DNA from 4 places in the Vibrio sp. T11.5 genome. Region 3 is predicted to be linked to each of the others. Evidence: predicted binding sites of a transcription regulator. Region 3 holds the regulator's gene; each other region holds the start of a gene.
The links. Region 3 encodes PurR, which represses purine synthesis genes. Its sites were predicted from a motif close to TNANGNAAACGTTTNCNTNA; they were not measured.
Positions count from the first base shown of each region.

Region 1 (6,122 bases), on a different contig from region 3:
TTATGCGATAGAACAAGGCCGTGAAGTGTTTGCCGTTCCGGGGTCGATTCACCATCCTCACGCCAGAGGCTGTAACCTATTGATAAAACAAGGAGCATGTTTGGTTCAACAGGTTTCTGATATTGTCGATGAAATAGAGAGCCTTATTCGCTGGTCTGATTTAAACAAGCCTTCTGTTCAAAATGAACTATTTGAACAAATTGATTGCAAAGAAGAATTGCCATTTCCTCAGCTGTTAGCTAACGTAGGAAGTAAGGCTACACCAGTTGATATTCTTGCAAGCAGGACCAATATACCTGTTCATGAAGTCATGATGCAGATCTTGGAGCTTGAGCTCTTGGGGCATGTTGTTGCGGTTTCCGGTGGCTATATTCGAAAGGGGAGGGGCTAGCTATGATGATGGATATCCTAATGTATCTGTTTGAAACTTACATCCATAGCGATGCAGAGTTACAGGTCAATCAAGATGAGTTAGAGGAAGAATTACTTCGTGCTGGCTTTCATCAAAAAGACATTTATAAAGCCCTTGTCTGGCTAGAAGAGTTGGCTGCATTGCAGCAAAGCGAAACGCACTCCGCGATTTCTATTTGTAGCACATCCACCTCAACGCGTATCTATACTGCGAAAGAGTGTGAGCGTCTAAACCTTGAATCGCGAGGTTTTTTGACTTTCCTTGAACAGGTCAATGTGCTGACGACTGAGACTCGTGAGATGGTTATTGACCGTATTATGGGGCTTGAGACAGACGAATTTGAACTGGATGATCTGAAATGGATTGTGCTCATGGTGCTGTTTAATGTGCCAGGTAATGAAAACGCCTACACGCTTATGGAAGAGCTGTTGTATACCAAAGAGCAAGGTATTCTTCATTAAACTCCAAACTCCATGAGTGGCTATGAGCGGTAAAATAGATCATCAGTTGTTTTCGGCCCATGAGCACGCTTTAGAACACAAAGCGTGCCCAAAATGCCAGTCAGAGAAGCGAGAAGGCGAACTACAACTTCGTCACGGCAAGCACGGCCCGTTTTTGGGCTGTAATCAATATCCTACTTGCGACTTTATCCAACCTTTGCATCAGAATGACGGCCATATTATTAAAGAGCTGGGCGTACCCTGTCCGAAGTGCTCTAATGAATTGGTGCTGCGCCAAGGGCGTTACGGAATGTTTATTGGTTGTAGTCATTATCCGCAGTGTGATCATATTGAGTCACTTGAGACACCGACTGAACAAGAGGCTCAAGTGAATCATGCGTGTCCGGAGTGTGGCAAAGGTCATTTGGTCGAGAGAAAGAACCGTTTTGGCAAAGCTTTTTTTGCTTGTGATAATTACCCTAAATGTAAGTTTGCGGTTAATCAGCCGCCAGTTAAGGGTAAGTGCGAACAATGTGGCTTTCCTTTATTGATCGAGAAGAAGCTCGCTAGTGGGGTTAAACATCAGTGTGCTGATCGAAAATGCCATCACACCCAGAGGCAACAATAAAAACGGCGCTGAAACAGCGCCGTTTTTTATCAAGATTGCGATGATTAGTGCTTACCGTGACGCGCTATATCGTGAACCGCCGCGAAAGCATCCGCGTCTAAGACTTCCGCTAGAGCCGATAATTGACGTTGCAGTTCACCACTGTAATCACCACACACGTTAATGTGGCCCATCTTGCGTCCTGCGCGCTTTTCTTTCCCATACCAGTGAACGTGACATCCAGGCATAGCGAGCACGCTTTCTGGCAGGGTATCTTCACCGAGGATATTGATCATCGACGTTTCGCGGATCAGCTTGGTGCTACCCAGCGGCATGCGACACACTGCTCGTAAGTGATTCTCAAACTGGCAGGTTTCTGCACCTTGTTGTGTCCAGTGGCCAGAGTTATGGACACGAGGTGCAATTTCGTTGACCAACAAGGAGCCATTCAAATCAAAGAACTCGAGTGCCAGAACGCCTACATAGTTGAGCTCGTTAGCTACCGCAGTGAACATTTCTTGTGCTTGTTGTTGCAACTCAGTATCGGCAATGGCGGTCGAGACGCTGAGTACGCCATTGGTGTGGACGTTTTCTGCAAGTGGATATACTGTAACTTCGCCATTTTTACCGCGTGCACCGACAAGTGACACTTCACGTTGAAAAGGAACGAACTCCTCCGCAACAATGGCTTGTGTTTCTGTGGCGTTAATACACGCTTCCATCTCAGCCCATAGTGCGTCTATCTGAGCTGGGTCTTTGAGTCGCCACTGACCTTTGCCATCATAACCACCCAAGGCACTCTTTAACACCATTGGAATACCGACATATTCTATAGCATGAGCAAAGTCTTCGCGTGTCTGGATCACATGGTATTTGGCATTGTGGACCTTCGCACTGTCTAGCAATGCTTTTTCGATTCGTCGGTCACCGCCAGCTTTGATGGCGTCGGCAGAGGGGAAGAGCTTTCCGCTTGCTTGGCAAACATCAAGAATATCATTTGGGATATGCTCGAACTCGGCGGTAATGACATCTGCTTGCTCAATGGCATTGTCCAACCCTTTGCCCAGCAGCGACTGAGTTAGCGGATGGACGATATTTTCGCTCGCCACATCATACGCAATAATATCGATATTCAGAGGAGCGCCAGCCAGTGACATCATGCGTGCCAGCTGTCCCGCTCCAAGCACTAACACATGCATGGGATTAGTCCTCTGCTGGATTTGGGTTAGCTAACACGGTTTCAGTTTGTTGGTTGCGAAATGCTTCGATTTTCTCCATCACAGTGTCATCGTGCGTGCCAATGATTTGAGCTGCGAGAATGCCCGCATTCGCCGCGCCTGCTTCACCAATAGCCAATGTTCCTACCGCGATACCTTTTGGCATTTGAACAATCGATAGTAGCGAGTCCATACCTTTTAATGCACGCGATTGAACAGGGACACCGAGAACAGGCAAGCTAGTGAAAGCGGCTGCCATACCTGGTAAATGAGCGGCACCGCCGGCACCGGCAATGATGACTTTGAGGCCACGCTCTTTGGCGCTATTGGCATAATCAGCAAGAAGCTGCGGAGTACGGTGAGCTGACACCACTTTTGTTTCATATTCGACGCCAAACTGATCCAGCATTTCAGCTGCTAGTTTCATGGTTGGCCAGTCAGATTTAGAACCCATGATGATACCGACTTTCATCTTCAACTCCCTTAATGCAACTCTATTGATGAGCAGATAAATTTGAGCGCATTATACGGGGATTTTAATCTCAAGCAAACGTTTGCGTAAAGTTTCAATCTAGATTGACACAATTTATAAATAAATAGCTTTAGTCACTATCAATGATTGTTTGTAAACTTAGTGGTTAGACAGTACATCAGACAGGAAAGAATCAGTGGATAATTTTGAGCAGGCTCTATTAGCTCTGAAAAACGGTGAAGTCATTGCGTACCCGACGGAGGGCGTATTCGGTGTTGGTTGTGATCCTGATAACCCTGAAGCGATTCAGAAACTATTAGAGCTGAAACAAAGGCCAGCAGAGAAAGGTTTGATTCTGATTGCCGCCAGTTATGAACAATTACTGCCATACATTGACGAGTCTCAGCTGACTGATGAGCAGTTACAGAAAGTGCATCAAACTTGGCCTGGCCCAGTTACTTGGATTATGCCGTGTAGCGATAAAGTGTCGGATTGGGTTTCAGGCCAGTTTGACTCGATTGCGGTGCGTGTGACGGATCATCCTTTGGTACAAAAGATGTGTAATGCGTTTGGAAAGCCGTTAACCTCTACCAGCGCAAATTTGACCGGTGAACCCCCTTGTATGACGACCGCCGAAGTTGAACAGCAACTCGGTGATTGCTTAGTTGCAATTCTGGCGGGAAAAACGGGTGGGCGAGACAAGCCAAGTGAAATTCGCGACGCAAAAACATCCAAGGTATTAAGACAGGGTTAGCCCTGCAAAGGAAGTAGAAACATGTCAGCCATCGACAAGCAAGCAGTTAAACAGTTCCTGATGGAGCTACAGGATTCCATCTGTCAACAACTCGAACAGGCCGACGGCCAAGCTGAGTTTATAGAAGATGCCTGGAGTCGTGAACCTGGTGAACGTTTAGGTGGTGGTGGTCGCACTCGAGTGATGACTGAGGGTGCTGTGTTTGAGCAAGGTGGTGTGAATTTTTCGCACGTACAGGGAAAAGAAATGCCAGCGTCTGCTACGGCACATCGCCCTGAACTTGCAGGTCGTAGATTTGAGGCGATGGGTGTATCTTTGGTTATGCATCCGAAAAACCCTTATATCCCCACATCACACGCCAATGTGCGCTTCTTTATTGCTGAGAAAGATGGTGAAGCGCCTATCTGGTGGTTTGGTGGTGGTTTTGACCTGACACCTTTCTATCCTTTTGAAGAAGACGCCCAATATTGGCATAACACTGCCAAAGAGTTGTGTGCCCCGTTCGGTAATGAAGTGTATCCAGAGCATAAAGCTTGGTGTGACAAGTATTTCTACCTGCCTCATCGTGATGAAACACGTGGTGTTGGTGGTTTGTTCTTTGACGACTTGAATCATTGGGAGTTCGATAAGTGTTTTGATTACATCAAAGCCGTTGGTGAAGGGTATTGCCAAGCGTACTTACCAATTGTCGAGCGCCGAAAAGCAACCGAATACGGTGAGCGAGAGCGTCAGTTCCAGCTCTATCGTCGTGGTCGCTATGTTGAGTTTAACTTGGTCTATGACCGCGGAACGCTCTTTGGTCTGCAAAGTGGTGGCCGTACTGAGTCTATCCTGATGTCTATGCCACCATTGGCAAGATGGGAATACAGTTACCAAGTGGAGCCGGGAACCCATGAATCAGAGTTGTATCAGGACTACTTGAAGCCTCGCGATTGGTAACACTTTCTTCCTTATAGGGTTAATGATAGGGTCATTGGTTTGCAATGGCCCTTTTTGTTTTGAGTAGGTAAGGATATGACCCAGCAGATAGATCGTTATGCCGTTTTCGGAAACCCGATAAGCCAAAGTAAGTCACCGTTCATTCATACACTGTTTGCTCGTCAAACCAATCAGTCATTGACCTATTCTGCTGAGTTGGCTCCAGTGGATGGATTTATTGCGGCGGCTGAAGCTTTTTTTGCTCAAAACGGAAAAGGATGCAATGTCACTGTGCCATTTAAGGAAGATGCTTGCCGACTGGCTACACGCTTAACAGAGCGGGCTCAGTTGGCAGGTGCCGTCAATACGCTGAAAAAGCTCGATGATGGTGAGATCTTGGGCGATAACACCGATGGTGAAGGGTTGGTACAGGACCTACTGCAGAATCAGGTCGTGATTGAAGGTGCAAGAATTCTCTTGATCGGTGCAGGAGGGGCGGCTCGTGGTGTAATCAAGCCTCTGCTTGACCAAAGCCCTGCTGAAATTGTGATTACCAACCGGACCTTATCTAAAGCGCAGACGTTACAAGAGATGTTTGCAAGTTTTGGTTCGATCAAAGCGGTTGAGATGGCACACATCGAACAGAGCTACGACATTATCATCAACTCGACGTCCTCCAGTCTCAGTGGCGAGCTGCCCGCGATTTCATCGGCAATCTTCTCATCGAGAACGACGGTTTATGACATGATGTATGGCTCTGGTCACACGACATTCAATCAGTGGGCAATTGAGCATAACGCGGCGATGGTATATGACGGCTTGGGCATGTTGGTGGGGCAGGCTGCGGAAAGCTTTATGTTATGGCGTGGTATCCGACCTGGAACAAAACAAATTCAACGTGAATTGAGAAAGAATTTAGAGGGTATGTAATGAATCAGTCGATTCTGTTTCCCGATATGCAGCATTGGGATGACCACCTGCAAGCAATCGTGTTTCCCGCGCAGCAGTCAGGTGCGTTGATAGAGTGCGTGGTTACCTTGAATCAGCTGGAAGTATTGGCTGGGCAAAAGCTTCAAGGTGCTGAGCAAGCTCTCGTTTGCTTTAATCAGCACCGATTTGATCTGGAAGAGTTAGCCGAAGAACTGATTGAAGACGAAACCTTCAATCAGTCAGGGCAGGTCGAAGTTATTTGCTAATCACATCGACATGATGCAGGTAATCTTCTTTGTTCTGCACATAATTGTCTGCTGACTTTTGTAGGAAGGCGCGTTCTTTATCGTTAAGAGGACGTGCCTGTTTGAC
Region 1 covers NZ_JAPPTP010000021.1:70,654-76,775, forward strand. The annotation lists gene dprA (DNA-processing protein DprA) at 1-391, shown strand, start outside; gene OH455_RS18170 (DUF494 family protein) at 394-873, shown strand; gene OH455_RS18175 (DNA topoisomerase family protein) at 896-1,480, shown strand; gene OH455_RS18180 (5-(carboxyamino)imidazole ribonucleotide synthase) at 1,525-2,658, opposite strand; gene purE (5-(carboxyamino)imidazole ribonucleotide mutase) at 2,663-3,148, opposite strand; gene OH455_RS18190 (L-threonylcarbamoyladenylate synthase) at 3,345-3,902, shown strand; gene hemF (oxygen-dependent coproporphyrinogen oxidase) at 3,924-4,841, shown strand; gene aroE (shikimate dehydrogenase) at 4,917-5,750, shown strand; gene OH455_RS18205 (DUF1488 domain-containing protein) at 5,750-6,016, shown strand; gene OH455_RS18210 (gamma carbonic anhydrase family protein) at 6,006-6,122, opposite strand, start outside.
Region 1: the regulator PurR is predicted to act here: its motif matches at 3,219-3,238, upstream of purE (5-(carboxyamino)imidazole ribonucleotide mutase).

Region 2 (6,122 bases), on a different contig from region 3:
CTAGAGGGTGTCAACGTTCTAGCTGACGCAGTAAAAGTAACACTTGGTCCTAAAGGCCGTAACGTGGTTCTAGACAAATCTTTCGGTGCACCAACGATTACTAAAGATGGTGTATCTGTTGCGCGTGAAATCGAACTGGAAGACAAGTTCCAAAACATGGGCGCGCAAATGGTTAAAGAAGTCGCGTCTCAAGCAAACGATGCAGCGGGTGACGGTACAACAACGGCAACTGTACTTGCTCAAGCTATTGTAAATGAAGGCTTAAAAGCGGTTGCAGCTGGCATGAACCCAATGGATCTTAAGCGTGGTATCGACAAAGCGGTTGTTGCTGCTGTTGAAGAGTTAAAAGCGCTTTCAGTTCCATGTGAAGACACTAAAGCGATTGCTCAGGTAGGTACTATCTCTGCGAACTCTGATTCAAGTGTCGGTAATATCATTGCTGAAGCGATGGAAAAAGTTGGCCGTGATGGCGTTATCACTGTTGAAGAAGGTCAGGCTCTACAAGACGAGCTAGACGTGGTTGAAGGTATGCAGTTCGACCGTGGTTATCTATCGCCTTACTTCATCAACAACCAAGAAGCAGGTTCTGTTGATCTAGAGAATCCTTTCATTCTTCTAATCGACAAGAAAGTATCAAACATCCGCGAACTTCTTCCGACTCTAGAAGCAGTCGCTAAAGCCTCTCGCCCTCTATTAATTATCGCAGAAGACGTTGAAGGCGAAGCATTAGCAACTCTAGTCGTGAATAACATGCGCGGCATCGTGAAAGTAGCGGCGGTTAAAGCACCTGGTTTCGGTGATCGTCGTAAAGCCATGCTTCAAGACATCGCTATCCTAACGGGCGGTACAGTGATTTCTGAAGAAGTAGGTCTAGAGCTAGAGAAAGTGGTTCTAGAAGACCTAGGCCAAGCGAAGCGCGTTGCTATCACTAAAGAAAACACAACGATCATTGATGGCATTGGTGAAGAAGCCATGATCTCTGGTCGTGTTGCTCAAATCCGTCAACAAATCGAAGAAGCAACTTCAGATTATGACAAAGAGAAGCTACAAGAGCGCGTTGCTAAACTAGCAGGCGGTGTTGCAGTGATCAAAGTTGGCGCTGCGACTGAAGTTGAAATGAAAGAGAAGAAAGATCGCGTAGAAGATGCTCTACACGCGACTCGCGCTGCAGTTGAAGAGGGCGTAGTTGCTGGTGGTGGCGTAGCGCTAATCCGCGCGGCTTCTAAGATCACTGAACTTCAAGGTGATAACGAAGAACAAAACGTGGGTATCCGCGTTGCTCTACGTGCAATGGAGGCTCCTATCCGTCAAATCACTATGAACGCAGGCGATGAAGAATCAGTGGTTGCGAACAACGTGAAAGGCGGTGAAGGCTCATACGGCTACAATGCTGCAACTGGTGAGTATGGCGACATGATCGCAATGGGTATCTTAGATCCAACTAAGGTTACTCGCAGCGCACTTCAGTTTGCTGCATCAGTAGCGGGTCTAATGATTACGACTGAAGCCATGGTGACAGACCTACCACAAAAAGATGCTCCTGCAATGCCTGATATGGGCGGCATGGGTGGTATGGGTGGCATGGGTGGTATGATGTAATCATCCCTAGCTACTTAGCCAAATAAAGCGGAGCCGTTAGGCTCCGTTTTCGTATCTAATGGGCTGTGTTTACAGGATCAGAAGGTTAGCTCCCCCTTCTAGCAACGCCACTAGGTGCTAGAGAATGATCTCTCTTACTTCAGCGTCTTTGCGCTCAAGATAGTGAGTGGACTTAATTCTACGAATGGTACGGCAACGACCACGGATAAGCAGTGTTTCTGTGGTCGCAATGTTACCTTGGCGAGTGATGCCATCGAGAAGATCACCTTTAGTAATCCCCGTTGCTGAGAAGACCACATTATCGCTCTTGGCCATCTCTTCCATCGTGAGTACTGTATTCGCTTCTACGCCCATTTCTTTACAGCGTTTTAGCTCTGCAGTCCCATAAATTCGGTTTTCTTCCGTATCACCTTTGACCTCATGACGGGGCAGTAAACGGCCATGCATGTCACCATCCAGAGCGCGGATCACTGCAGCAGACACCACCCCTTCGGGTGCGCCGCCAATGCAGTACATTGCATCAACTTCGCTGTTAGGCATACATGTTAGAATCGAAGCGGCCACATCGCCATCTGGAACAGCAAACACACGTATCCCCATTGCCTGCATCTCTGTTATAACTTGGTCATGGCGTGGCTTAGCTAGTGTAATGACGACTAGCGTATCTAGCGTTTTATTCAACGCTTGGGCGACGTTCTCTAGATTTTCTTTCAGTGGCTTATTGAGGTCAATACAGCCTTTCGCACAAGGGCCAACGACTAACTTTTCCATGTACATGTCAGGTGCTTTTAGGAAGCTGCCTTTCTCACCTGCGGCGAGTACGGCTAACGCATTGGATTGCCCCATAGCCGTCATGCGCGTACCTTCAATTGGGTCGACTGCAATATCGACTGCATCCCCGCCGATTCCGACGTGTTCTCCAATATACAGCATAGGCGCATCGTCAATCTCGCCTTCACCAATCACAATTTCCCCACTGATATCGGTCTTATTGAGCAAGGTTCGCATCACTTCAACGGCAGCGCCGTCAGCCGCATTTTTGTCACCACGTCCCAGCCATTTATAACCAGCCAATGCGGCGCCTTCTGTTACTCGGGAAAATGCCATTGCTAAATCGCGTTTCATAATGACTCCAAATCTAGAGAATAGGGGAATGAATTAAACGCGCAGGATTTTAGCATAGTTGCAAGTAAACGTTTGCCACTTTCGCCAAGCGAAATTGAACTCGATCAAAATCAGGGGGAAATCGATAAAAAATGTGCTCTCAGAGCTTCTCCGTCAGTGCATTGTCAATGTATGCTGCTTTTTTGACCGAATGGTGCGAAATATAGAATATAGGGCGTGTTTATCACTCTCTGCCTGAGTAGAATGAGTACATTAGGTGGAGAAAGCTCTTCACAATAACCGGACAATACAAGGTAGGCTAAGATGTCTTTTGAAGTACTAGAAAAACTAGAAGCGAAAATCCAAACTGCAGTTGACACCATTGCACTTCTACAAATGGAAGTGGAAGAGCTGAAAGAAGAAAAAGAGAAGCTGGCAGTAGAAGCAAATGAACTGCGTTCTAGCCGTGAAGAGATCGAACAAAAAGCGCAGCAGATGCAACAAGAACATTCAGCTTGGCAGGATCGTATTCGTAATCTGCTAGGTAAGATGGACGAAGTAGAGTAATCATAGTCTAATGATAAAAAGGGTAGCCATGGCTACCCTTTTTGCATTTTTAGAGGGGTCATTAGTGTTGAGATTACACCACAGGTCGCACGCCTAAGGTATGGCACAGCGCATAGGTCATTTCTGCACGGTTTAGTGTGTAGAAGTGGAAGTCTTTCACACCTTCTCGGCTCAGCACTCGAATCATATCGATGGCTTGGCTCGCACCAACTAGCTGACGTGTGGTTGGGTCATCATCCAAGCCTTCAAACTGTTTCGCCATCCAGTTTGGTACTTTAACGTTGTTCTGAGCGGCAAAGCGTGAGGCTTGCTTAAAGTTCGAAACAGGTAAAATACCCGGTACGATTTCAACGTCGATGCCTGCTGCAACACAGCGGTCACGGAAACGAAGATAGCTTTCAACGTCAAAGAAGAACTGAGTAATAGCGCGGTTTGCGCCTGCATCTACTTTACGTTTGAGGTTGAGTAGATCCGCCTGCGCACTTTTGGCTTCTGGGTGCACTTCTGGGAAAGCGGCAACGGAGATATCAAAATCGTGACGCTCTTTAAGCAGTTTCACCAGATCGGAGGCGTACATTTCAGGCTTACCGCCGCCCGGTGGGATGTCACCACGCAACGCGACGATGCTCTGAATACCGTTCGCCCAGTAATCATCAGCAATACGTGCTAGCTCTTCACGTGACGCGTCAATACACGTTAGGTGGGGAGCGGCAACTAGCCCTGTTTCAGCTTTAATTTCTTTAATGATGGAGTGTGTGCGGTCACGTTCACCTGAATTCGCACCGTAAGTGACAGAAACGAATTTAGGCTTTAGCGTTTTGAGGCGATGGACTGAGTTCCATAGGGTTTCTTCCATCTTTTCACTGCTGGGTGGAAAAAACTCGAATGACACATTGATGTTGTCAGAAAGTTCGGCAATATTCTGGTTTAAGGCATCTATATGGCCGGCGTGCGTATATCCCATCTTACTCTCTCCATGTGGTTACTAGACCACAAAACTCAAATCCTCAAATCGACGTTTAGACGTCTATATGTCCACAGAATGTATTGAATACGATTTAAAGTCAACAGTACGATTATGAATTTTTCTCAAGTTAAATATTAGACGTTTTCAACTTGAAAGGTAATGGTATAACTGAGAAAGAAAAAGCGCAGCTAAGGGCTGCGCTTTATTCAATTATAACAAGCTGGAAAGCAGGTTGAGGTCAGACTGAATTGCACCTGCGGTAACCTCTCGGCCTGCGCCGGGGCCGCGAATGACCAGTGGATTATCCTTGTACCATTTGCTTTCGATGGCGAAGATGTTGTCACATGGCAGCAAGTTAGCCAGAGCATGCTCTTTGCTAAGCGCTTCAACGCCGACTGTTGCGGAACCATTTTTCTCCAGTCTTGCAACGTAGCGCAGTATCTTGTCTTCGCGCTGAGCTTTCTCTAAACGCTCGGCTAACAGCTCACTTAATAGTTGGCTTTTATCGAGGAAGTCGTCCAGCGACAGATCGGCAAGCTCAGCAGGAACCAGACTTTCCACTTTAACCGCTTCTGGTTCCAGATCGAGCCCGGCTTCACGCGCTAAAATAACTAGCTTACGCATTACATCAGAGCCATCCAGATCGCAGCGCGGGTCCGGTTCAGTCAAACCTTGCTGCCAAGCGAGATCCACTAGTTCTGCAAAAGGTACATTACCGTCATACTGCTGAAACAGCCAAGAAAGCGTGCCAGAGAAAATACCCGACAAAGCATGAATGTCATCGCCACTTTCCCGTAGGTCTTTCACCGTATGGTTGATCGGTAAACCAGCTCCAACCGTTGCATTGTAAAGCCAATGGCGGTTTATCTTGGCAAAAGCATCTTGCACTTGATGATAATAATCACTCGATGCAGAGCCAGCGACTTTGTTGGCTGAGATAAGGTGCAGACCTTGTTCTGCTATATTCAGGTAACGTTCGGCCAGTTGCTGGCTGGCCGTCACATCAAGCACAACGACGTCATCGTAGCCCTGAATCGCGCCAAGTTTTCTTACCCACTCATCGCCTTGATACTCAATGGCTTCTTCTTCGTAGTGGCCGCTTACGGTACTGGCATCAATCCCTTTAGGATTGAACCAGTAGTTTTGGCTGCCAACAACAGCAACCAATTCGAAGTTCATGCCGCGACGTTTTTCTAGCTCTGCTTTTTGCTCAGCGAAAAGTTCAAGCCAGCTCGAGCCAATATTGCCTTTGCCACAAAGTGCAATGCCGACACGTTTCTGAGCTTGAAACAACTGGCTGTGAATTGACTTGACCAGAACAGAAGTATCCGTACGACGCAGCACCGCGACTAAGCTTAATCCGGACTGGGATTCTGAAACAAACTCCACCGGAGAAGACTTAAGCTTTTGGTAGAAGCCATAACAATGGTTGGCGCTTTTAGTGACGCCTGCGCCGACAGCTGCAATTAACGAATAGCCTTCTTTGAGCTTAATTTCAGCTTCTATTGCAGCGTCTTGCAGGTACTCGAGAGCACCGCCTGCAATCTCTGCGGTATACGCTAAACGCAGTGTTTGTTGATCTTCTTGTGCTTCATAGGTCAGTGGCTCAAGTTGAGCTCGCTTCAGACCGGTTAGGGTTTCTTGTTCAAGGCGGCTGAAATCGTGTCCAGAGGCAAAATTTAGTTGGATCAGCAGTACTTCTTTCAGCGACGAGATGATTTTCGCACCGCGACCTGAGGCCAGCACACGTTCAATGCGTGTGGAGCCGTCCTCTGGTTCGTGGCTGCAACGTAGATGCAAGTCCATCGTACTTTGCGCGACTGGCTGAAGAGTACGGCTGTGCAGGACTGGCGCAGCAAGTCGGGCTAACTCACTGGCTTCATCA
Region 2 covers NZ_JAPPTP010000019.1:21,187-27,308, forward strand. The annotation lists gene groL (chaperonin GroEL) at 1-1,599, shown strand, start outside; gene glpX (class II fructose-bisphosphatase) at 1,717-2,724, opposite strand; gene zapB (cell division protein ZapB) at 3,028-3,270, shown strand; gene metF (methylenetetrahydrofolate reductase) at 3,344-4,234, opposite strand; gene OH455_RS17150 (bifunctional aspartate kinase/homoserine dehydrogenase II) at 4,448-6,122, opposite strand, start outside.
Region 2: the regulator PurR is predicted to act here: its motif matches at 2,785-2,804, upstream of glpX (class II fructose-bisphosphatase).

Region 3 (6,122 bases):
CAACCAACTATCTGGCTCACAACAAGGTAACCCAAGCTTGGGCAAAATACGCACCTAAAGCCGTGTATCTCGAGCAAACTGAACGCTATTGGCATGAGACGCTGGGACGGATCTGGCAGTCACTTCGCGACTGGGCAACAAATTACGAAGAGCCATCCGATAACGATGTATAATAAAAAAATACCGAGGATATACCTCGGTATTTTTTAGTTGTCTGTTTAACTCAGTCACCCGCAAACATATACCCTTCACCATGAACAGTCACAAAAATTTGTGGATTTTTAGGATCAAACTCCATCTTAGCGCGCATCCGGCGAATTAACACATCGATCGTGCGATCATTAGGTGCATCAACTCTATGACTGATCATATTGAGTATACGTTCTCGGCTGAGTACTTGGTTCGGATAAGAGGAAAGAGCGACTAACAGCTCATATTCGGCTTTGGTCAGTTTTACTGGTTCGCCATTTTTGCTTAGAGCGCGACGAGGAACATCAAAGGTCCATTCAGCAAAACGTATCACATTGCCTGTATTTTTTTGCTGTTCATCGACATCAATGCCACGACGAGTTGCGGCAATGCGCCACAATAGGTTCTTAACACGAACAAGCAATTCACGCAGTTCAAACGGCTTGGTGACATAATCATCTGCGCCCATTTCTAGGCCTACGATTTTATCAATGCTATCCGTGCGACCCGTTACGAGAATAATTCCAATGTCTGATTGACTGCGAAGTTCACGTGTGAGCATTAACCCATCTTCACCGGGAAGGTTGATATCCAGCATCACCAAATCAACTTCATCACTTTGTAGCGTGTCGCGCATTTGCTCGCCGCTTTCAGCTTCACTGACTTGGTAACCCTCGTTTTGAAAGTAGCCAACCAACTTGCTGCGAGTCACTGTGTCGTCTTCAACTACTAATACGTGATAGCTCATTTACACCACTTACTTACATTTGGAATTGTCTTCGTTTGTATTCTATTCATAATCAGTAACAATTCTAGTGTTTGTCGTCCTATCAAGGGGAAACCTGAGTGTTTATTGATTCAAAACAAAACTAGTCTCAGGCATTAATAACTTTGCACTTTTGCACTCAATCTGAAACAACACCCATTATCGCTATTCATTTTTATTGGTTAAACTGGAAAGCAGAATTTTCAGGAGTCTGAACTCATGCAAGAACTTAAAGCATTCAACGAAAAACGCGCTGAAATATACTGGTGGTTGTCCAGCTTATTTGCTAAAGAGCTAACAGAAGAGGATCTTCAGCAGTATCAATCTGTAGAGATCCGTTCTTTTCTAACAGGGCTGGGGGAAAACTCTCACCTGAAACCAGCCATAGATAAACTAGTCATTGCGCTCAATCGTCTTATCGATCGTGAAGATGCTCAGCTTGAACTGGCCGCAGACTTTTGCGATTTGTTTCTCAAATCAAACAAGGACTCAGCACTGCCTTACGCTTCGATATATATCGGCAACTCTGGCCTTCTCAATGACCAACCAGCCGCAGACATGGCGGAGTTGATGGCTAAACATGGCATTGAGGTAGACAAAGGGCTGAATGAGCCCGCAGACCACCTAGCGATTGAGCTCGATTTTTTGGGCAACCTGATTATCCAAGCTAACGAGCTAGATCAAGAACGCCACATGGAAGATTCATTTGCCGAACAGGAAGGATTTATTCAACAACATCTCCTGAGTTGGGTGCCACAATTTAGTAAGCATTGCGAAACATTGGACAAATTTGGCTTTTACTCTGCGGCTGCTTTGCTACTGGTTACGTTTCTTGAACTCGACTGCGCCTACTTAAGAGGTGAGTAACCTTGTTATGAATGTGTGATACAAAACTTATTACACCTTCTTTTTGTTTGCTCTTCTTTTGTTTGCGGTCTAGAATCGTGACCGCAAACGATAAAAATGAATGAACTAGAGACAAACCGCTGAATTAAGCGGTTTTTGTGTTTCTGATACTTTCTGCCAATTTATTCTACAATCTGAATATACCTCCTGGCAGTCATCGACAGGACAGAACCTTATGGCCACTATTAAAGATGTGGCACGCCTAGCTGGTGTGTCAACTACAACAGTTTCTCACGTAATTAATAAGACACGCTTTGTTGCCGAGGCGACACAAGAAAAGGTAATGGAAGCGGTCACGGAATTGAATTACGCACCAAGCGCCGTCGCACGCAGCCTGAAGTGTAATACTACTCGTACTATCGGCATGCTTGTTACTCAATCGACCAACCTATTCTTCTCTGAAGTCATTGATGGTGTAGAAAGCTATTGTTATCGTCAAGGCTACACGTTGATCTTATGTAACACTGGTGGCATCTACGAGAAACAACGCGACTATATCCGTATGCTCGCGGAAAAACGTGTCGATGGCATTCTAGTTATGTGTTCTGACCTAACAGAAGAACTCAGTGAGATGCTAGACCGTCAGAAAGACATTCCTAAAGTAATCATGGATTGGGGGCCTGAAAGCTCTCAAGCCGACAAGATCATTGATAACTCAGAAGAGGGGGGTTATCTTGCGACCAAATACCTAATAGACAACGGGCATAAAGATATTGCTTGTCTAAGCGGTCACTTCGAAAAAGCGGCCTGTCAGGAACGTATCTTAGGCTTCCGTCGTGCAATGACCGAAGCCAATCTTTCCGTCAACGAAGATTGGATTCTAGAAGGTAACTTCGAGTGCGATACAGCGGTGTTGGCAGCCGATAAAATCGTCGCCATGGACAAAAAACCATCAGCAGTGTTCTGTTTCAACGACACCATGGCACTAGGTTTAATGAGCAGACTGCAGCAAAAAGGTGTTCGTATTCCAGAAGATGTTTCTGTGATTGGCTATGACAACATCGAACTCGCCGAGTATTTCTCACCACCACTCACAACGGTCCACCAACCTAAACGACGCGTTGGTAAAAATGCGTTTGAAATTCTTCTCGAACGCATCAAAGACAAAGAGCATGAAAAGCGTGTATTTGAAATGCACCCAGAAATTGTAGTACGCGATACTGTGTGCAAATTCAACAAATAGCAGTGTGAAACGCCCGATTAATAACTCAATCTATTAGTCGGGCCTATCATTCAGGCGCAATTTAATTGAACCAAGATCACATTTGATCAATAGAGATGTGATACTTGCCTCAAATTTTATTTATCCTTAAGATGTTCGACTAATGCCACGAACAGGGCAAACCACTCGAAAGAGTGGGACGCAAAGCTTCCGGCCTGACTCAGGAAACTGAAAGGTAGCGGGGTTGCCGATGGGCAAAGATGCAAACGATTCGTATCGTTTAAAACACAACACTACAATTCTCACTTTTGAGCGAACATTGTAAATGTATGAGTTTTAATCTGGTATGACACCTTATTGACACTTTATCTGCATTATTTTGCTAATCTCTCGGACCTGAATTTGGTGGCGTATAATAATATACACCGAGATAACACAGCATGGATAAACCAATACTTAAAGACTCGATGCGACTTTTTGACCCACTTGGTCGTATAAAATCGCGTTCGATGTTCGGCGGATTCGGAATCTTCGCAGACGACACAATGTTCGCATTGGTAGTTAACGATATGCTCCATATCCGCGCCGACGACAAACTGGCTAGTCAATTTAAATCTGAAGGCTTAGAGCCCTATGTTTACAAAAAACGAGGCTTCCCGGTCGTAACCAAATATTTCGCTTTAACCAACGATGTCGCCTCCTGCCCCACCCGCGCGATAGAGCTAGCGCAGAGCGCACTCGAAGTCGCTAAAAAAGAAAAGACATCTCAAGCGAAAACTCGACCTAACCGCCTTAAAGACCTCCCTAACCTCCGTCTTGCAACTGAACGTATGCTAAAGAAAGCGGGCATCGATAGCGTTGAAAATTTAGAGGAAACAGGTTCAGTTAAGGCATTTAAGGCGATTCAAGCCACTCATACCGCAGACGTGTCCTTAGAATTGCTCTGGGCGTTGGAAGGCGCAATCAATGGTAAGCATTGGTCCGTCATTCCACCTGAACGTCGACAGGAGCTGGTCAACATACTCAACAGCTAATCAAGAATCGATGAAAAGCCAACCAGACGGTTGGCTTTTTTATTGGCTGTGAAATTTAATCTTTGCCAAACAGTTCTTATTTGTTAACAATTTAAATGAGCGCAATGTGTCTGCTGCTCGAAATAGAGGAAGTCGTTATGAATAAGAAACTTGTGTTGGGTATCCTGTTGGTCGGCCTGATCATTTTTCTCGGAGTCAATTTCGGTCAATACCTAACGTTAGAAAATGCCAAATCACAACAAGTTGCATTATCTGCATACATCAACAGTAATTTTACCTTAGCTGCGGCTATCTACTTCCTGGCTTACATCGCTATCACTGCGTTTTCCATTCCAGGGGCAGCAGTAGTCACACTACTTGGCGCCGCTCTATTTGGGTTTTGGACAAGTTTGTTACTCGTTTCATTTGCCAGCACCATAGGAGCAACATTAGCCTTCTTGAGTAGCCGCTTCCTGCTACGTGATTGGGTACAAAGTAAGTTTGGCGACAAACTGAATGCCATCAACCAAGGTGTCGATCGAGATGGGGCTTTTTACCTGTTCTCGTTGCGCCTCATACCTGTGTTTCCATTTTTTCTCATCAACTTACTCATGGGTCTGACACCTATTTCAACGGCTCGATTTTATCTCGTTAGTCAGCTAGGCATGCTACCTGGTACAGCGGTATACCTGAATGCAGGTACACAATTGGCACAGATAGATAGCTTATCAGGTATTGTCTCTCCATCAGTATTGGCCTCATTCGCTCTTCTAGGACTCTTCCCTGTGATTACCAAATGGGTGATGGGAAAAATTAAAGGGTCACCACAGACACGAGATGGGAGCCCGTCTTGAAAATATTCACCGCTAACAACCCTCCTGAAGCTCACATCATTTGTGAGCTTCTTAAGTCCAACCGAATACATTGCGAAGTGAGAGGAGAAGGTATCTTCAGCCTGCAAGGAGAGATCCCATTCGGAGAACATTCGCAGCCTTATGTATGGTTAATAGACCTTCAAATGAAAAAGCGCGCAATCGCAATCATTGAACAGTTTCATCAACAAACCTGCGCGGGCAATGAATGGTGCTGTGGAGAGTGTGGGGAAGCTAACGAAGCTCAATTTGGTGTATGTTGGCAGTGCGGAGCTGCAAGCCCTACTTAAGTAGCCTGACTCTTGATAAACTCGATCGAGTACTGGTTAAATGCTTCAGGGCGCTCGACATTACATACGTGACCGCAATCTGGGATCTCCAACAATGTACTCGTTTTATGCGCAGCAACCATTTCTTTAACTGGTCGAATGAACATATAATCTCTTTCCCCCATTAAGTAGAGCGTTGGGATAGGCAACTCACGTTCTTTAAAATAGCGCATGAGAGGATTCACGTCTGCTGTAAGAATAAACCAGCGCTTGAACTCTTTTTGGCAAAGCTTCTTAGCCTCACGAATAAATAGATGGCGAGATTCTTTCTGAGTGCGTTGTGGCATGACGATATAAGCAAATAGGCTGTACAGCCACATGTAAGGCACAATATGCTTACACATATTCCCTAACCTCACCAAAACTTGAGAGCGTGTATTAAGGCGTGTTACTGCACCTCCCAGAACCATTGACTTAACTCTTCCCGTCGACATTTCTGCTAAATTTCGCACGATGATGGTCCCTAAAGACATGCCCACAAAATGAGCCGACGTTATCTTTAGATGATCGAGTACTTTGAGAATATCGGCCGTGACAGCTTTAAATGTATAGCGATTGGAAATCAGTTCTTTCAAAAAAGGGCTAGATTTTCCGTGTCCTCGCAAATCAACAAGTAGCAGATTGAAATGCTGCCGGTAGGCTTTGATCTGTTTGAACCAGATCGATGAACTCCCCCCAGCACCATGCACAAAAACAACCCACTCATGACTGGTTGGGTGCAAATATGTTTTATGGAAAAGAAGCGTTTCACTCATAGAGTATTCAGTCAACGGGTTCGAAATTCATGTGTCGGCAGAGTACCACAAACTCAATTTATTTTACGTCAGTTTATGTCAATTGAGCTCAGAATTACCAGAAATCACGCTTAGAATTGAACAAAAAGAG
Region 3 covers NZ_JAPPTP010000001.1:628,774-634,895, forward strand. The annotation lists gene elyC (envelope biogenesis factor ElyC) at 1-173, shown strand, start outside; gene torR (two-component system response regulator TorR) at 224-937, opposite strand; gene torD (molecular chaperone TorD) at 1,175-1,822, shown strand; gene purR (HTH-type transcriptional repressor PurR) at 2,037-3,044, shown strand; cyclic di-GMP riboswitch class I at 3,190-3,275, shown strand; gene OH455_RS02950 (TfoX/Sxy family DNA transformation protein) at 3,464-4,057, shown strand; gene OH455_RS02955 (TVP38/TMEM64 family protein) at 4,195-4,890, shown strand; gene OH455_RS02960 (putative signal transducing protein) at 4,887-5,198, shown strand; gene OH455_RS02965 (alpha/beta fold hydrolase) at 5,195-5,992, opposite strand.

Region 4 (6,122 bases), on a different contig from region 3:
AACCTGCTCAGATGGCAGGACGTGGAGTCACAACTTCTGACATTACCGCGGCACTCAATAATGAGAATATTGAAAGTCCTGGCGGTGAAGTGCGTAACGATCAGATCGTCATGTCGGTTCGGATTGCTCGTAGCTACAACGTGGCTGAGGATTTTGAATATTTGGTGGTTAAACGGGCGAGTGACAATACTCCTATCTACCTGAAAGATGTCGCTGATGTCTACATCGGCGCGGAGAATGAAAACTCAACCTTTAAGAGCGATGGTGTGGTTAATGTCAGCATGGGTATTGTGCCTCAATCAGACGCAAACCCGCTTGAAGTCGCTGATTTAGTGCATGATGAAGTGGAAAAAATCCAACAATTTCTTCCATCAGGAACGCGTCTTGCCATCGACTATGATTCAACCGTTTTTATTGAGCGTTCGATAGCGGAAGTATACAGCACTCTGTTTATTACTGGTGGTCTAGTTATTCTCGTACTGTACATATTCATTGGTCAGGCTAGAGCCACGCTGATCCCAGCAGTAACGGTACCTGTTTCGTTGATTTCTTCCTTCATGGCTGCCTACTATTTCGGCTTTTCGATCAACTTAATCACTTTGATGGCGCTGATATTGTCGATTGGATTGGTGGTCGATGACGCCATCGTAGTAGTGGAGAACATTTTCCACCATATCGAGCGTGGAGAAAAACCGCTGTTGGCGGCATACAAAGGGACTCGTGAGGTCGGTTTTGCCGTTGTGGCGACAACTCTGGTATTGGTCATGGTGTTCCTGCCTATCTCCTTTATGGATGGTATGGTTGGCTTGCTGTTTACTGAGTTTTCAGTATTGCTGGCGATGTCGGTGATTTTTTCATCACTGATTGCACTAACTCTGACGCCAGTTTTAGGCAGTCAGTTGTTAAAGGCCAATGTGAAACCAAATCGTTTTAACCAGTTCATCGATCGTATGTTTGGTCGTTTGGAAAGTGGTTACCGTAAAGTGTTGCGTGGGGCCTTGAAATGGAAGTGGGCGGCGCCTCTCATCATTCTGACCTGTATCGGCGGAAGCTGGGTTTTGATGAAGCAAGTGCCTTCTCAGCTGACACCATCGGAAGACCGCGGGGTGATCTTTGCCTTTGTTCGTGGTGCTGATGCTACGAGTTACAACCGCATGGCTGCGAACATGGATATCGTCGAAGAGCGCTTGTTACCGCTACTGGGCGAAGGTTTCCTTAAGTCCTTTAGTATTCAATCGCCCGCCTTTGGTGGTAACGCAGGAGACCAGACAGGTTTTGTCATCATGATACTGGATGACTGGAATGATCGTGATATAACGGCTCAGCAGGCACTAGGAGAGGTGAGAAAGGCGCTGGTGGGTATTCCTGATGTTCGTGTCTTCCCATTTATGCCAGGCTTCAGAGGTGGTTCTAGTGAACCAGTTCAGTTCGTATTAGGAGGTTCTGATTACCCAGAACTAAAACAGTGGGCTGAAAAGCTTGAGCAGTTAGCTGAAGAGTCGCCGATCATGGAAGGGGCGGACATTAACTATTCCGAGCGAACTCCTGAGTTGGTGGTCACCGTTGATAAGCAGCGTGCGGCGGAGTTGGGTATCAGTGTGTCAGATATCTCTGATACCTTAGAAATTATGCTTGGCGGTAAGAGTGAGACGACTTTTGTTGAACGCGGCGAAGAGTATGATGTTTATCTTCGTGGTGATGAGAACAGCTTCAATAATGCGACGGATTTGAGCCAGATTTATCTGCGAACCAGTTCTGGTGAGTTGGTGACACTGGATGCGGTTACTAAGATTGAAGAAGTGGCTTCGTCGATTCGTTTGTCCCACTACAACAAGCAGAAATCGATTACCGTTACGGCTAACTTGTCTGAAGGGTATACTTTAGGTCAGGCACTCGACTTCCTAGATCAACAAGCGGTGGACATTCTGCCGGGTGATATCTCAGTCAGCTACTCCGGCGAATCGAAAGATTATAAAGAGAACCAATCCAGTATTCTGGTGGTGTTTGGCTTAGCACTGTTGGTCGCGTATCTGGTCTTGGCAGCTCAGTTTGAAAGTTTCATAAACCCACTAGTGGTGATGTTTACTGTTCCTATGGGGGTATTCGGCGGCTTCTTGGGGCTGTTCTTTATGAGTCAGGGCCTGAATATTTACAGCCAGATAGGGATGATCATGTTGATTGGTATGGTGACCAAGAATGGCATCCTGATTGTGGAGTTTGCGAATCAGCTTCGTGATCGCGGTTTCGAGTTTGAGAAAGCAATAGTCGATGCCGCAGCACGTCGTCTGCGCCCAATTATGATGACAGCGTTTACGACACTTGCCGGTGCCATTCCACTGATCCTATCGACAGGTGCAGGTTATGAAAGCCGAGTAGCGGTAGGTACGGTGATCTTCTTCGGTATGGGTTTCGCAACGCTGGTGACTTTGTTTGTTATCCCTGCGATGTATCGACTGATTTCAGCAAGTACGCAATCACCGGGACATGTGGAAGCTGAATTGAACAAAGAGCTAAGCCACGATGTGAAGGCCAGAACCTCACACTGATAGCTGAGACCAATAACGTCAAAAGCCCGCAACTTTCGCGGGCTTTTTTTATTTCGTGGTTCTCAACCATAATTGACGGAATAACGGGTTGGCTTGTGATTCATGGCTAACACGACATTCAGTAGGATAGCGCCCAGAATGGATAAACCGATGATTTCAGGAGAGACAAAGAAGAATGATGCGAACAAGATGCAACAATCGATGGCTAGCTGAGACTTGCCCACTGAGATACCGAACTTATCCTGAATAAACAGGCAAAGTACGTTGAAACCGCCGAGACTTGAGCGATGACGGAACAGGATAAGCATACCCAAGCCCATCAGTAACCCGCCCGCAACCGCGCAATACACAACGTTGACCGTTTCAAGGCTTACGACTAGAGATAGGTGGTCAGCAAAGACAGACACCAATGCACCAGAAATAGCACTGTTGAAAGCAAACCTTGAACCAAAACGCTTCCACGCGAGTAAATAAAAAGGACTATTGGCCAAAAAGTAAAGCGTACCAAAGGAAAGTGACACAAACTGGCTCATAAGCAGGGCCAAGCCTGTGGTACCTCCGGTTAACAGATTTGCCGATTGGAGGAAGAAAACGCCCTGAGCGACCAGAAATGTACCAGTTAAAATAGCAATCCAATCTTCTTTACGTGAGTGTTTTTCCATCAGTTTGAAACTTTTATAGTAGATAATGGCGCGCATACTATTTAAAAAATGAGGTTTTCGGTAGCTTGATAAGCAAATTTAAGGTAAACCTATGTAATTATCGTTTTACGGGGTGTAAAGGGAAAAATTGACACTTTTCATATTTATACGGTTTAGAAAGGTGACAATATGACAATCCTTGTAGAACCACATGAAGAATCTGCATGAGAAAAAGTAAAACTTTCTCTTTATGGCCAAGATCAAATTATGTAGAATGCGCGCTATTAACGTGATGCAAACGTTTGCGTGATTCAATTTACGTAGATTAATAGGGTCATTGGTCGGTTTTTTGCAAATTTCAGTTTAAATCTGAGTCAGGAGATACAGATGCTAAAGCGTGATATGAACATCGAAGATTACGATGCGGAACTGTTCGCAGCAATCCAAGAAGAAACTCTTCGCCAGGAAGAACACATTGAACTAATCGCTTCTGAGAACTACACGAGCCCACGTGTAATGGAAGCTCAAGGTTCTCAGCTAACAAACAAATACGCTGAAGGCTACCCTGGCAAGCGTTACTACGGTGGCTGTGAGTACGTTGATAAAGCGGAAGCTTTGGCAATTGATCGTGCATGTCAGCTATTCGGCTGTGAGTACGCGAACGTTCAGCCACACTCAGGCTCTCAGGCAAACAGTGCAGTTTACATGGCACTACTAAACCCAGGCGATACCGTTCTAGGTATGAGCCTGGCACACGGTGGTCACCTGACTCACGGTTCACCAGTTAACTTCTCAGGCAAGCACTACAACGTGATTCCTTACGGTATCGACGAAGCGGGTCAAATTAACTACGATGAAATGGAACAGCTTGCTCTAGAGCACAAACCTAAGATGATCATCGGCGGCTTCTCGGCTTACTCTCAAATCGTTGACTGGGCTCGAATGCGTGAAATTGCAGATAAAGCTGGCGCGTACCTATTCGTAGACATGGCGCACGTTGCTGGTCTAATCGCAGCAGGCGAATACCCAACACCAGTGCCACACGCGCACGTTGTGACAACAACAACGCACAAGACACTAGCAGGTCCACGTGGCGGCCTGATTTTGTCTAACGCTGGTGAAGATATGTACAAAAAGTTGAACTCAGCGGTATTCCCTGGTGGCCAGGGTGGTCCTCTGATGCATGTTATCGCGGGCAAAGCCGTCGCGTTCAAAGAAGCCATGGAGCCAGAATTTAAAGCTTACCAAGCCCGCGTAGTGAAAAATGCAAAAGCGATGGTTGCTCAGTTCCAAGAACGTGGTTACAAGATTGTGTCTAATGGTACAGAGAACCACCTGTTCCTAGTTGACCTTATCGACAAAGACATCACAGGTAAAGATGCAGATGCAGCACTAGGAGCTGCAAACATCACGGTAAACAAGAACTCAGTACCAAACGATCCACGTAGCCCGTTCGTGACTTCTGGTATCCGTGTAGGCTCTCCAGCCATTACTCGTCGTGGTTTCACTGAAGAAGATGCAAAAGAGCTAGCGAACTGGATGTGTGACGTGCTAGATAACATCGGAAATGAGGATGTTATCTCGGCAACTAAAGCCAAGGTTCTAGATATTTGTAAGCGCCTACCTGTTTACGCTTAACTAGCATTCAGTATGGAACCTTAAATGTTCTGCTGTTGGTTTCAATACCAGCATGTTTCAAAACCTCCTTCTGGAGGTTTTTTTATGTGTGATGACGGGTAAATCGACAAGCTCTTAATGTTCCCACCTCATAACAGTTAATTTACTAACGACTAAACACCCAATCATCATTTTATTGATGTCAATGAAGGGGAGCTTGAGCGTCAACCTTAATGCTTGTCTTCAATTTCTTTTAGTAACTGTGCCAACATTGCGTATTTTTATCGGCATGGTCAGGCAAGAGAGAGCCTGCAAGGCTGGCCGATTACCGAAAATTAGGGGCTGATGATAACCCGCGAGTTTGATTGGACCTGAGTATGGAGACTCAGTCTCATAGAACGGTGCTCTAGGTAGTTGCATAAATATAGTGTGACTTTAGTGGTTTATCACAAGCTTAAGGGGCAGTTATGGGGAGATCGGTAAGGTGTTGTTGCAAAGAACGTTTAAGTTATGGCTTGGTCTACAGATGAAAAGAAAAAAGATTGATATGACATCAATCTTTTTACTTTTAGATTTAAGTTATTTTGAAATACTCAGCAGCGTGCCTGACTTACATTTAAAAGAGTAGTACTTGCGGCTTTCACTGAACTTACCTAGACCTTCACCATCACAGTAATCAATGTTGATGTCACGCATAGTTTCGAGTGTCTTTTCACTATTTAGCGCGAATTTAGAGCCATCTGCACACACAATACGCACGCGACCATCGTCACTCACAGAGTAAAGCTCAACGTCTGTATTACACAGCTCAAAAGAAGCTTCACGGAAATTGTCCTGCTGTGTGTTAGAAGCGCAGCCTGCTGTTAATGCAGCGAGGGCAACAGCAACAAAACCTAGTCTTTTCATAATAATTCCTTGGAGATGTACTTTTATAGTGTTGTTAGGGCTTAGCCTATAGAAGAGTTGTGTCTCATTCAAGAAACGAAACGAAAAAGGGCTGACTTATTTTGTCAACCCTGCTTATTAACTTAAATGATAATTAGCTAATTTCAACGCCCTGAGCCTGCAGATCTGCGTGGTATGAAGAACGAACAAATGGACCACATGCCGCGTGAGTAAAGCCCAGTTCTAAAGCAATTTCTTTTAGCTCATCAAATTCTGATGGAGGAACGTAACGTTCAACGGGTAGATGGTGACGACTTGGTGCTAAATATTGGCCCAGAGTCAGCATCGTCACACCATGCTCGCGAAGGTCTTTTAGAACCTCAATAATTTCTTCTTTTGTTTCGCCCAAGCCCATCATTAGTCCAGATTTTGT
Region 4 covers NZ_JAPPTP010000015.1:61,626-67,747, reverse strand. The annotation lists gene vexH (vibriobactin export RND transporter permease subunit VexH) at 1-2,546, shown strand, start outside; gene OH455_RS15380 (YitT family protein) at 2,609-3,208, opposite strand; gene glyA (serine hydroxymethyltransferase) at 3,575-4,825, shown strand; gene OH455_RS15370 (hypothetical protein) at 5,384-5,710, opposite strand; gene lipA (lipoyl synthase) at 5,844-6,122, opposite strand, start outside.
Region 4: the regulator PurR is predicted to act here: its motif matches at 3,478-3,497, upstream of glyA (serine hydroxymethyltransferase).